Regions from separate parts of the Pseudoalteromonas sp. SCSIO 43088 genome, predicted to be linked through region 3. Evidence: predicted binding sites of a transcription regulator. Region 3 holds the regulator's gene; each other region holds the start of a gene.
The links. Region 3 encodes sigma-54, which starts transcription at its own class of promoters, with help from an activator protein. Its sites were predicted from a motif close to GTTGGCACGNNNNTNGNNT; they were not measured.
Positions count from the first base shown of each region.

Region 1: a site for sigma-54 is predicted at 1,282-1,300, ahead of flgB (flagellar basal body rod protein FlgB). Genes of this name have one in related genera too.
Region 2: a site for sigma-54 is predicted at 1,395-1,413, ahead of J8Z28_RS05190 (flagellar basal body rod protein FlgF). Genes of this name have one in related genera too.
Region 4: a site for sigma-54 is predicted at 1,365-1,383, ahead of J8Z28_RS17905 (diacylglycerol kinase family protein). Genes of this name have one in related genera too.

Region 1 covers NZ_CP072675.1:1,132,077-1,134,285, reverse strand. Annotated here, with positions in the region: gene J8Z28_RS05180 (flagellar hook assembly protein FlgD) at 1-389, opposite strand, end outside; gene flgC (flagellar basal body rod protein FlgC) at 403-834, opposite strand; gene flgB (flagellar basal body rod protein FlgB) at 837-1,247, opposite strand; gene J8Z28_RS05165 (CheR family methyltransferase) at 1,383-2,209, opposite strand, start outside.
Region 2 covers NZ_CP072675.1:1,135,309-1,137,517, reverse strand. Annotated here, with positions in the region: gene flgG (flagellar basal-body rod protein FlgG) at 1-574, opposite strand, end outside; gene J8Z28_RS05190 (flagellar basal body rod protein FlgF) at 596-1,360, opposite strand; gene flgE (flagellar hook protein FlgE) at 1,521-2,209, opposite strand, start outside.
Region 3 covers NZ_CP072675.1:3,343,553-3,345,761, reverse strand. Annotated here, with positions in the region: gene ptsN (PTS IIA-like nitrogen regulatory protein PtsN) at 1-13, opposite strand, end outside; gene hpf (ribosome hibernation promoting factor) at 17-304, opposite strand; gene J8Z28_RS15410 (RNA polymerase factor sigma-54) at 332-1,828, opposite strand; gene lptB (LPS export ABC transporter ATP-binding protein) at 1,936-2,209, opposite strand, start outside.
Region 4 covers NZ_CP072676.1:11,453-13,661, reverse strand. Annotated here, with positions in the region: gene J8Z28_RS17905 (diacylglycerol kinase family protein) at 1-1,181, opposite strand, end outside; gene J8Z28_RS17900 (anti-sigma factor) at 1,485-2,174, shown strand.

The DNA.
Region 1 (2,209 bases), 1.7 Mb from region 3:
AAAGATTCAACAGCAGTCTCTGCAACCACAGAGCCTTTTGCGAGATTTTCACCGTCAAAATCAATGGTGTCAGACTCAAGTAACGCTTGCTTACCAACGAGCGTTGAAGCCTGTAACGCAGAGTTAGATGTCATTGATGCAGTCAGTGATTCAAACTTCTCATTTAAGTTTGAAATACCCTCAGCCATAGTGAAATTCGTCATCTGCGCAATCATTTGATCGTTGTCAGCTGGCTTGCTTGGGTCTTGAAACGACAACTGTTGTGTTAAAAGTGAGAAGAAGTCTTCTTGCGTTAAAGTATCATCTTTCTCTTCTGTTTTATTTTGATTGTCTTGCCAACGTAAATTATCTAAATACGTGGATGACGCACTGCTGATGTCGTTACTCATAACTTATCCTCGGTTACCGCTGCCCAAGCAACAGTGTTTTACTTAACATTTGCTTAGCTGCATCAGCAACTTGCACATTTGTTTGGTAAGAGCGAGAGGCTGAAATCATATTTGCCATTTCTTCTACAACATTAACGTTAGGTTTGTAGATATAACCATTTTCATCCGCACTTGGGTGGTTCGGGTTATATTCAATTTGAAGAGGTTTATCGCTCTCTACAACACCTAATACTTTAACGCCAACAGAAGAGCCCTGAGGATTGCTTTGTGATGATGACGCTTTAGTCAGCTCTGCAGCAAAAACAGGATGGCGCGCTCGGTATGTCTGATCTTGGCTAGAACTAATCGTATTCGCATTCGAGATATTACTGGCTGTGGTATTTAAGCGAACATTTTGCGCACTCATACCGGTTGCTGAAATATCAAAAACATTATACAAACTCATGATTAAGCTCCTTGACTACCGAGGGCTTTTTTAAGGCCTTTAATTTTACTACTCATAAATTGCAGGCTTGCCTGATACTCTAATGAGTTCTGTACATACAAGTTTCGTTCCACTTGTATATCGACTGAGTTACCATCACCTGTATCTGCTTGATTTGGCGTACGAAACATTTCTGCACTGCCAACAAAACGACTGCCCCCGACAATATGTTTAGCATCGGTTCTTACCATGCTATTGCCGCCTTGTTGGTTGCTTTTTGCCGCTTTTAATGCCGAGGCAAAATCGATATCTTTCGCTTTATAGCCCGGCGTATCAGCATTAGCGATATTTGTCGCTAATAACTCAGCGCGTTGTGAACGGATCAACATCGCATGAGGATGAACACCAAATGCTTTATCAAAACTGATAGCCATAACCATCTCCAAAAAATTGACTCTGTAGTGGTTAATGCAAAAGCTAAGCCAAAAATTTAGGAGTAATTTGATTTATATAAGAGACTGAAAAATAAGTAAATTTAGCAACCTAAGGACTAGGTTGCTAAGGAAAGTTTACTTTTTTTGATAGATAATACCAGGGTTACAACGAACCATGTCAAAGCTATCACTTAAGCCGGCCATTGATTCTGACGCACCTAAAAACAGGTAACCTTTCGGGTTTAATGCTTGAGCAAATTGCGAAATGATTTTAGCTTTTACTTCTGGTGAGAAATAAATCAACACATTACGGCAAAATATAATGTCAAACTTGCCCATTAGGGCATATGAATCGAGTAAGTTTAAGTGTCTAAAGCTCACCATTTTACGTATAGGGTCAACTACCTGAGCCATTCCATTACCGCTGTCTTTAAAGAACTTTTGACGACGCTCCATCGACAAGCCACGAGCAAGTGCTAGCGAGTCATATTCAGCATTCTTACACATATCAAGCATAGTATTAGAAATGTCAGTGCCAATAATTTGCGCACCCATCTTCAATACACCTGGATTTTTTGACTGGAATTCGGCAACAGACATGGCAATTGAGTACGGCTCTTGTCCTGATGAACTTGCCGCTGACCATATTTTTAGTGGCCTACGTACATCTTTAAGTTCAGGAAAGAGTTTCGTTTTCAATAACTCAAACGGATATTGGTCACGAAACCAAAGCGTTTCATTGGTCGTCATCGCATCAACCACAGCGGCACGAAGCTGCCTCTCATGAGGACTCAGTGTTTTACTTACCAACTGTGATAAAGACTCAACATTAAAACGAGCCATAAGTGGCGCAAGGCGGCTTTTAACTAAATAAAGTTTATTATCGCCTAGCACAATGCCACATTGCTGCTCTAAAAAAGAGCGGAATTGATCGTATTCGCTTTGTTGTAAATGCTTATTTT
Region 2 (2,209 bases), 1.7 Mb from region 3:
AGTTTTGCCCCATAGGCTCAAGACCTGATGGATTAATAAAGTCACTAATTGTTAGCTGACCAATGACCACGTTCTCTGCTTGTCCTGAAATACGTACCGACACTTCACCGTCTTGCGAAACAGTAATTGATTGTGCATCGTCTGGTACGTTCATTTCTGGCTGTAATGGAAAACCCGCACCAGAAGTTACAATGCGACCATCTTCGTCAGTGGTGAATTGACCATTACGTGAGTATGCAATGTTGCCATCTGGTAATTGCACTTCAAAAAAGCCAGGACCTGAGATCATCCAGTCCAATGAATTTTCTGTGGTAAGCATGTTACCTTGTGAAAAGTTCTTTTGGTTAGCAACCACTTTTGCACCGGCACCAAGCATTAAACCCGATGGCATTTCAGTGTCTTGCGATGAACGACCACCTGGTTGATTTATATTTTGATATAGTAAATCTTCAAATACGGCGCGGCTTTTTTTGTAACCGACCGTGCTGGCATTTGCGAGATTATTTGAGATCACCGAAATATCGGTTTGCTGGGCGTCAAGCCCGGTTTTACTGATCCATAATGCAGGATTCATAACTCTACCCTCTCAGTCATCTTAAACAATGCGTAACAGCTGATCTTGACGCTCGTCGAGCTCTTCGGCTGTTTTCATTAATTTAACTTGTAATTCAAATTGGCGTTGATTGCTGATCATGTCGACCATTTCATGCACTGGGTTTACGTTCGACATTTCAAGCGTACCCGACAGTACTTTTACGTTTGGTGAAATATCACAAAAGCCACAAAGGTCATTGACCAACATATCTTCTTTTGGTCGAAATAAACCGTCATTACCTTTTTCAAGCTGAGTGTTATCAGCCTCAATCACTTTTAAGCGATCAACCACTTCCAAAAAGTTAGCTGGCGCACCTTGTGGGCGAACCTGAATAGCACCGTCTTCACTAAACTCAACTTTCTCGATAGGTAATGGCAAAATGATTGGACCACCTTCGCCAATTACTTGACGGCCATGGCTAGTGATCAACGCGCCATCTGGAGTAATGTTTAATGTGCCAGTTTTGGTGTACGCCTCATTGCCTGATGCATCTTGTACACTCAACCAACCACGGTCACTCATCGCGATATCAAGCTCGCGGCCAGTTTCAACAAAACCACCCGATTCCATATTAGATCCAGGGCGTTCTTGCATTGCAAACACCCTAGATGGCAGACCTTCACCGAAGGCTTGCATAGAGCGAGCTTGTGCAAAATCAGCTTTAAAGCCAGTGGTGTTAGCATTCGCAAGGTTGTTGGCCTTGAGTTCAAGACCTCGCAAACTTTGCTTAGCACCCGACATGGCAATGTAGACCATTTTGTCCATAACATTGACTCACTAAAAATACGATAACTAAGAAATGCAATAAAAGTGCCAAAGTAAAATTGACGCTAAAATAGAAGAGAAAAATGAATAATTAGAATGAAAAAAGGCTGCCAATAGAGGGAGCAGCCTTCGTGTCGGATTAAGCTTAGAGCCGTTAAAATTAACGGATCTGTAGGATGTTTTGCTGTAGTGTTGAGTTAACCTCAAGCGCACGTGAATTTGCTTGGAAGTTACGCTGCGCACTAATCAAGTCAACAAGTTCGTTAGTTAGGTTTACGTTTGATTGTTCAAGCGCAGATGAGTTAATTGAACCCAAGGTACCTGAACCTGGTTCGCCAGCAATAGGCTCACCTGACGTTAAACTCTTCTTCCAAGAAGTATCACCCACTTGTTGTAACCCCTGTGAGTTCGAAAAGCGTACCATCGCAACTTGACCTAAGAATGAAGTGTCACCATTACTGTATGAAGCAACAATTTTACCGTCAGAACCGATATCGATACCTGATAGACGACCTACAGTCGCACCATCTTGTTCAAGTGCTTTTACTTCAAAGTTACTAGCATATTGAGTAGGTACTTTGTTCGCTGTTGCCGCTTCATCACGCCAGTTCATCGTTACATCATCAGGGAAACTAGCACCATTAGATAGTAAGTCAGATAAACCTGTCGCAGCGCCTGCGCCATTTGGTAAAGTTAATGGGTTAAATGATGCATCAGTATTAGCAACACCATCCGTGTTAAGTGGTAAACCACTTGAATCAAATTGGAATGTAGTTAGTGGTGTATAAGGCGTTGTTGTTTGCTCTACACCACTTGCATCAAATGGTTTTTCATCCAGTGTGGCGTATA
Region 3 (2,209 bases):
AACTTAGTTTCATAATTTAATGTCGAGCTAATTTCTCTTTGTGTTTAATGACTTGGCGATCAAGTTTATCGATCAGTGAGTCAATGGCTGCGTACATATCTTGATGTTCTGTAGAAGCGAACAATTCGCCTCCGTTTACATGTAAAGTTGCTTCTGCTTTTTGGCTTAATTTTTCTACATCTAGAATGACATGAACATTATTAATATGGTCAAAATGCCTTTCTAGTTTCGCAAACTTGGTGTTTACATAGTCTCTTAATGAATCTGTGATTTCTACATGACGACCAGTTAAATTTAGTTGCATAAGCATTTTTCCTTCTATGTAAAACGTCTAAATCAGACTCTTACGCTGATTAGACGGAGGTATTGCTAGAGACTCACGATATTTTGCAATTGTACGTCTAGCTACTTTAATTCCTTGCTCAGCCAATATATCTGCAATTTTGCTATCACTCAATGGTTTAGCTGAGTTTTCTGCAGCGACTAACTTCTTGATTAAAGCGCGTATTGCTGTAGAAGAACACTCACCACCATTTTCGGTGCTGACATGGCTTGAGAAGAAATATTTCAACTCAAAAATACCCCGTGGGGTATGCATATATTTTTGCGTTGTTACCCGTGAAATCGTCGATTCATGCATTTCGACCATTTCAGCAACATCATTTAGCACCATCGGCTTCATTGCCTCAGGGCCATGCTCAAAGAAAGCTTGTTGTTGTTGAACGATACAGTTGGTCACTTTTAATAGCGTATCGTTACGGCTTTCTAAGCTCTTAATAAACCACTTTGCTTCTTGTAAGTGAGAGCGAATAAATTGGCTGTCGCTACTTGATTTAACAGAGCGAGACATCGCCGCATATTGGCTGTTCACTCTAATCTTTGGCATACAATCTGGGTTTAACTCGACTACCCAGCGGCCTTTCACTTTTTTCACTGATACATCAGGTATAACGTACTCAGATTCTTCGCGTACTATGCTATCCGCAGGCTTAGGATTTAAGCTGTGAATAAGCGTCATCACTTCTTTAAGCTCATTTTCTTTAAGCTTAGTCTTTTTCATCAAAGTTCGATAGTCGCGACTCGCTAATAATTCGATATGCTCAGATAAAACCATTTTAGTTTCAGCTAAATATGGCGTATCGGCATCGAATTGGCGTAGCTGAATGCACAGGCATTCTTGTAAACTGCGCGCGCCAATACCCACAGGATCAAATAACTGAATTCTTTTTAAGACCGCTTCGACTTCATCAAGTTCGATTTCTTCTTCATCGTTATTTTGATTAAAGCTTTCGACGATATCTTCACAGCTTACCGTTAAAATACCTGAGTCATCGATAGCTTCTACAATTGCCACAGCAATCGCTTCATCAGTAGGGCTAAATGGCGTGAGTTGCAATTGCCACATCAGGTATTCGTGAAGGGTTTCGGTTGATGCTCCCTGATAGATAGATTCATCTTCAGGCATTGGCCCTGACGATGTTGAAGGGGCGGCACTCATGTACTCATCCCAGGTAACATCCATTGCTAAGTCATCGCTTACGGTGTCTTTATTGAGAGCATCACTACTTTCTTGCTCGTACTCGCTAGGTGCTTCTTCGGCAGACGCGCTGACTTGTACATCGTCAGATTCAGCTTTTTGCTCATTCTTGCCGGTGCTTTCTTCGTTGTAATCCGCTTCTTCCACTTCAAGTAGAGGATTACTATCAAGCGCTTCTTGAATTTCTTGCTGGAGATCCAATGTACTGAGCTGCAACAAACGAATAGCTTGTTGCAGTTGTGGAGTCATTGTAAGTTGCTGGCCCATGCGCAGCTGTAATGATTGCCTCATGTATCCCTAACAATCCTTTTTAAGTTATCGATACCTGTATAAACACAGTTATCGATTTATTGTCATTGTTATAAGTCTAGCAGATGCTCTAGTCGCTGGCGTAATGGTTACAGCCTGAATTGCTCGCCTAGATATACATCGCGTACAGTTTGGTCTGCTAATACGTGCTCAGGTGTGCCTGATGCAATTAGCTCCCCATGAGAAACAATGTAGGCTTTTTCACAAACATCAAGGGTTTCTCGAACATTATGGTCAGTAATTAGTACACCGATACCACGATTTTTTAGGTGCTCAATAATTTTCTTTATATCTAACACTGAAATTGGATCAACACCAGCAAAAGGCTCATCTAAAAGGATAAATTTAGGATTAGCGGCTAAT
Region 4 (2,209 bases), on a different replicon from region 3:
GACTCATTTTTAGCATCACGATGGGCTTTTTCAATCATCTTTTGTTCAAAACCAATTCCTGCAAGTAATAACATACGCTCGCCATTACATACAGCGGTATCTATCCGACTCGCCTGCCCTTCAATTATCAGCTCACAAGCCTGCTCAATAGGAATAAGCTTCGATTGTATACCCATCAACACATGAGCGAGCGCATTGGCAGTACCTAAAGGAATGATACCCAGTTTACACTCTGTATTTACAAGTACACTTGCAACCTCTGTTACTGTGCCATCGCCACCACAGGCGATGACTACATCAGGGTTCAATTCAAGTGCTTCATTGGCCAACTCAGTACCATTTACCTGTTCTGACGTGGTGTAAACAGTTAAATCGTAATACTCAGACAAACGAGAGGTAATTTGCTTACGTTTAGCTTCCCACAGTTTTGTGCCAGAAACAGGATTAGCAATGAGCACAGCTTTATTTTTGATTAGTAAGTCACCTCTTCGATGGCGACGCACAAGATGACGCAGCTGGCGCTTGTTTAAATTTGCAGTTTCTCGTGTCTCTTTAATTTGTGCGAGTACTTGGTGGACATCGGCATCTTTGTTTTGGCTAAGTAAGTAAGCTGCCATCACAAATACTGAACGGCCACGCCCTAAAGCGCAATGAACTACGACACGTCTATCTGCTTTTACTTGATGGTCAATCCAATTAATCGCTTGGTGTAGTTGCGCGCGTGTTGGCACGCTATGATCAAGAACAGGGATATTTAAATAACGAATATTCTCTTGCGTAGAAGACCATTCAAGGCCATCAAACTCGCAAGTTACATCTAAAATAGCTGTAATACCCATTTCTTTCATGGTGTCTATATCTGAAGGAAATAAACGACAGGCTAAAAATAAATGCTCATTAATTTGTTGTAATGGTGGCACTTTGTCGTGTTTTCTCGACCAAGCATTGTAAAGTTGTGCACCCAATAAAAATGGAATAAAAGCCCAACGAATATAGATAGGAATAACGCCATTTTCACGTTTTCTGAAAATACGTGCGATATTAAAAAAGTATGCGCCACTCACCAATAGCAACGACAAAGCCGTCCAATAAAAAAACAGCGCAAAGTAAACAGTTTCTACCCGAATAGCCGCAATTATAAATACAATCGCTAAAGCTAAGTAACTAAATGCTGCCCACATAATCACTCCTTGTTATTCTAATTGCATAACACGTTGCAAGTTTCACTCCAGTAAAAGCCGTTAAATTACCCCTACTGGCTATTTAAAATCAGTAACTTAGCATTTATAAAAAAGCTTACTAATTTAGTTTAGGACATTTTTTCACTATTTTATGAATAACTTACAATAATTTACATAGAAACAATTGGATAGATTTGCCAACTACTCTTTCCCTGCTAGTCTAAGTTAAAAGCCATGCTAATAATCACAGGTTTTTAGTAGAGTTTTCGTTAAAAATTTAAATCAACCCGAGCCTAATTCGTTATGAAATACGATGACCAAACGCTACTTAATTTACTTGCAGCAGAATATGTTTTAGGCACTTTACATGGCCATGCCCGAGATAGATTTAGCCGCTTAATGCGCACTTCTCCTCGAGCCCGATACGCAACCTCACTATGGCAAAGACATATAAAAAACCTAGAAAACGCGATTGAATCTAACCCACCTGATCAGCAAGTTTGGGATAAAATAACAAAACGGATTGACCCACTTTTGTTACCAACACAGAAGAAAGCAAAAGACCCTAACTTTGGAATATTTAAGGCTTGGGCTGCTATTGCAACAGCGGTCTGTATTGTGTTGGTATTAATTACTTGGCAACCGCAAGAGTCGTTTAGTGATAAAATCACTCACTCGGTAACGTTTTATGACTCAGCAAATAATCCAGTTTGGAATTTAGAAATAAGCCATCACAGTATTTTACTTAAAGCGGCTAGTGGCATGAGTTTACAAACTGATTATGATTACCAGTTGTGGATCCGTTTAAAAGGCCACCCGAGCGCCATCCCTATTGCTTTATTGCCAAAAACAGATAGCAAAGAAATTGCCCGAAACGCATTATTTAAACCACAAAATATCACTTTACTTGCAATAAGCCGTGAGCCAATTGGCGGATCACAATCAGGTAGCCCAAGTGAAATTATTTATACAGCTGTACTCGATGCTAACTAATCTTTCAAAGCGTAGAAACAATTTATAAATACGAG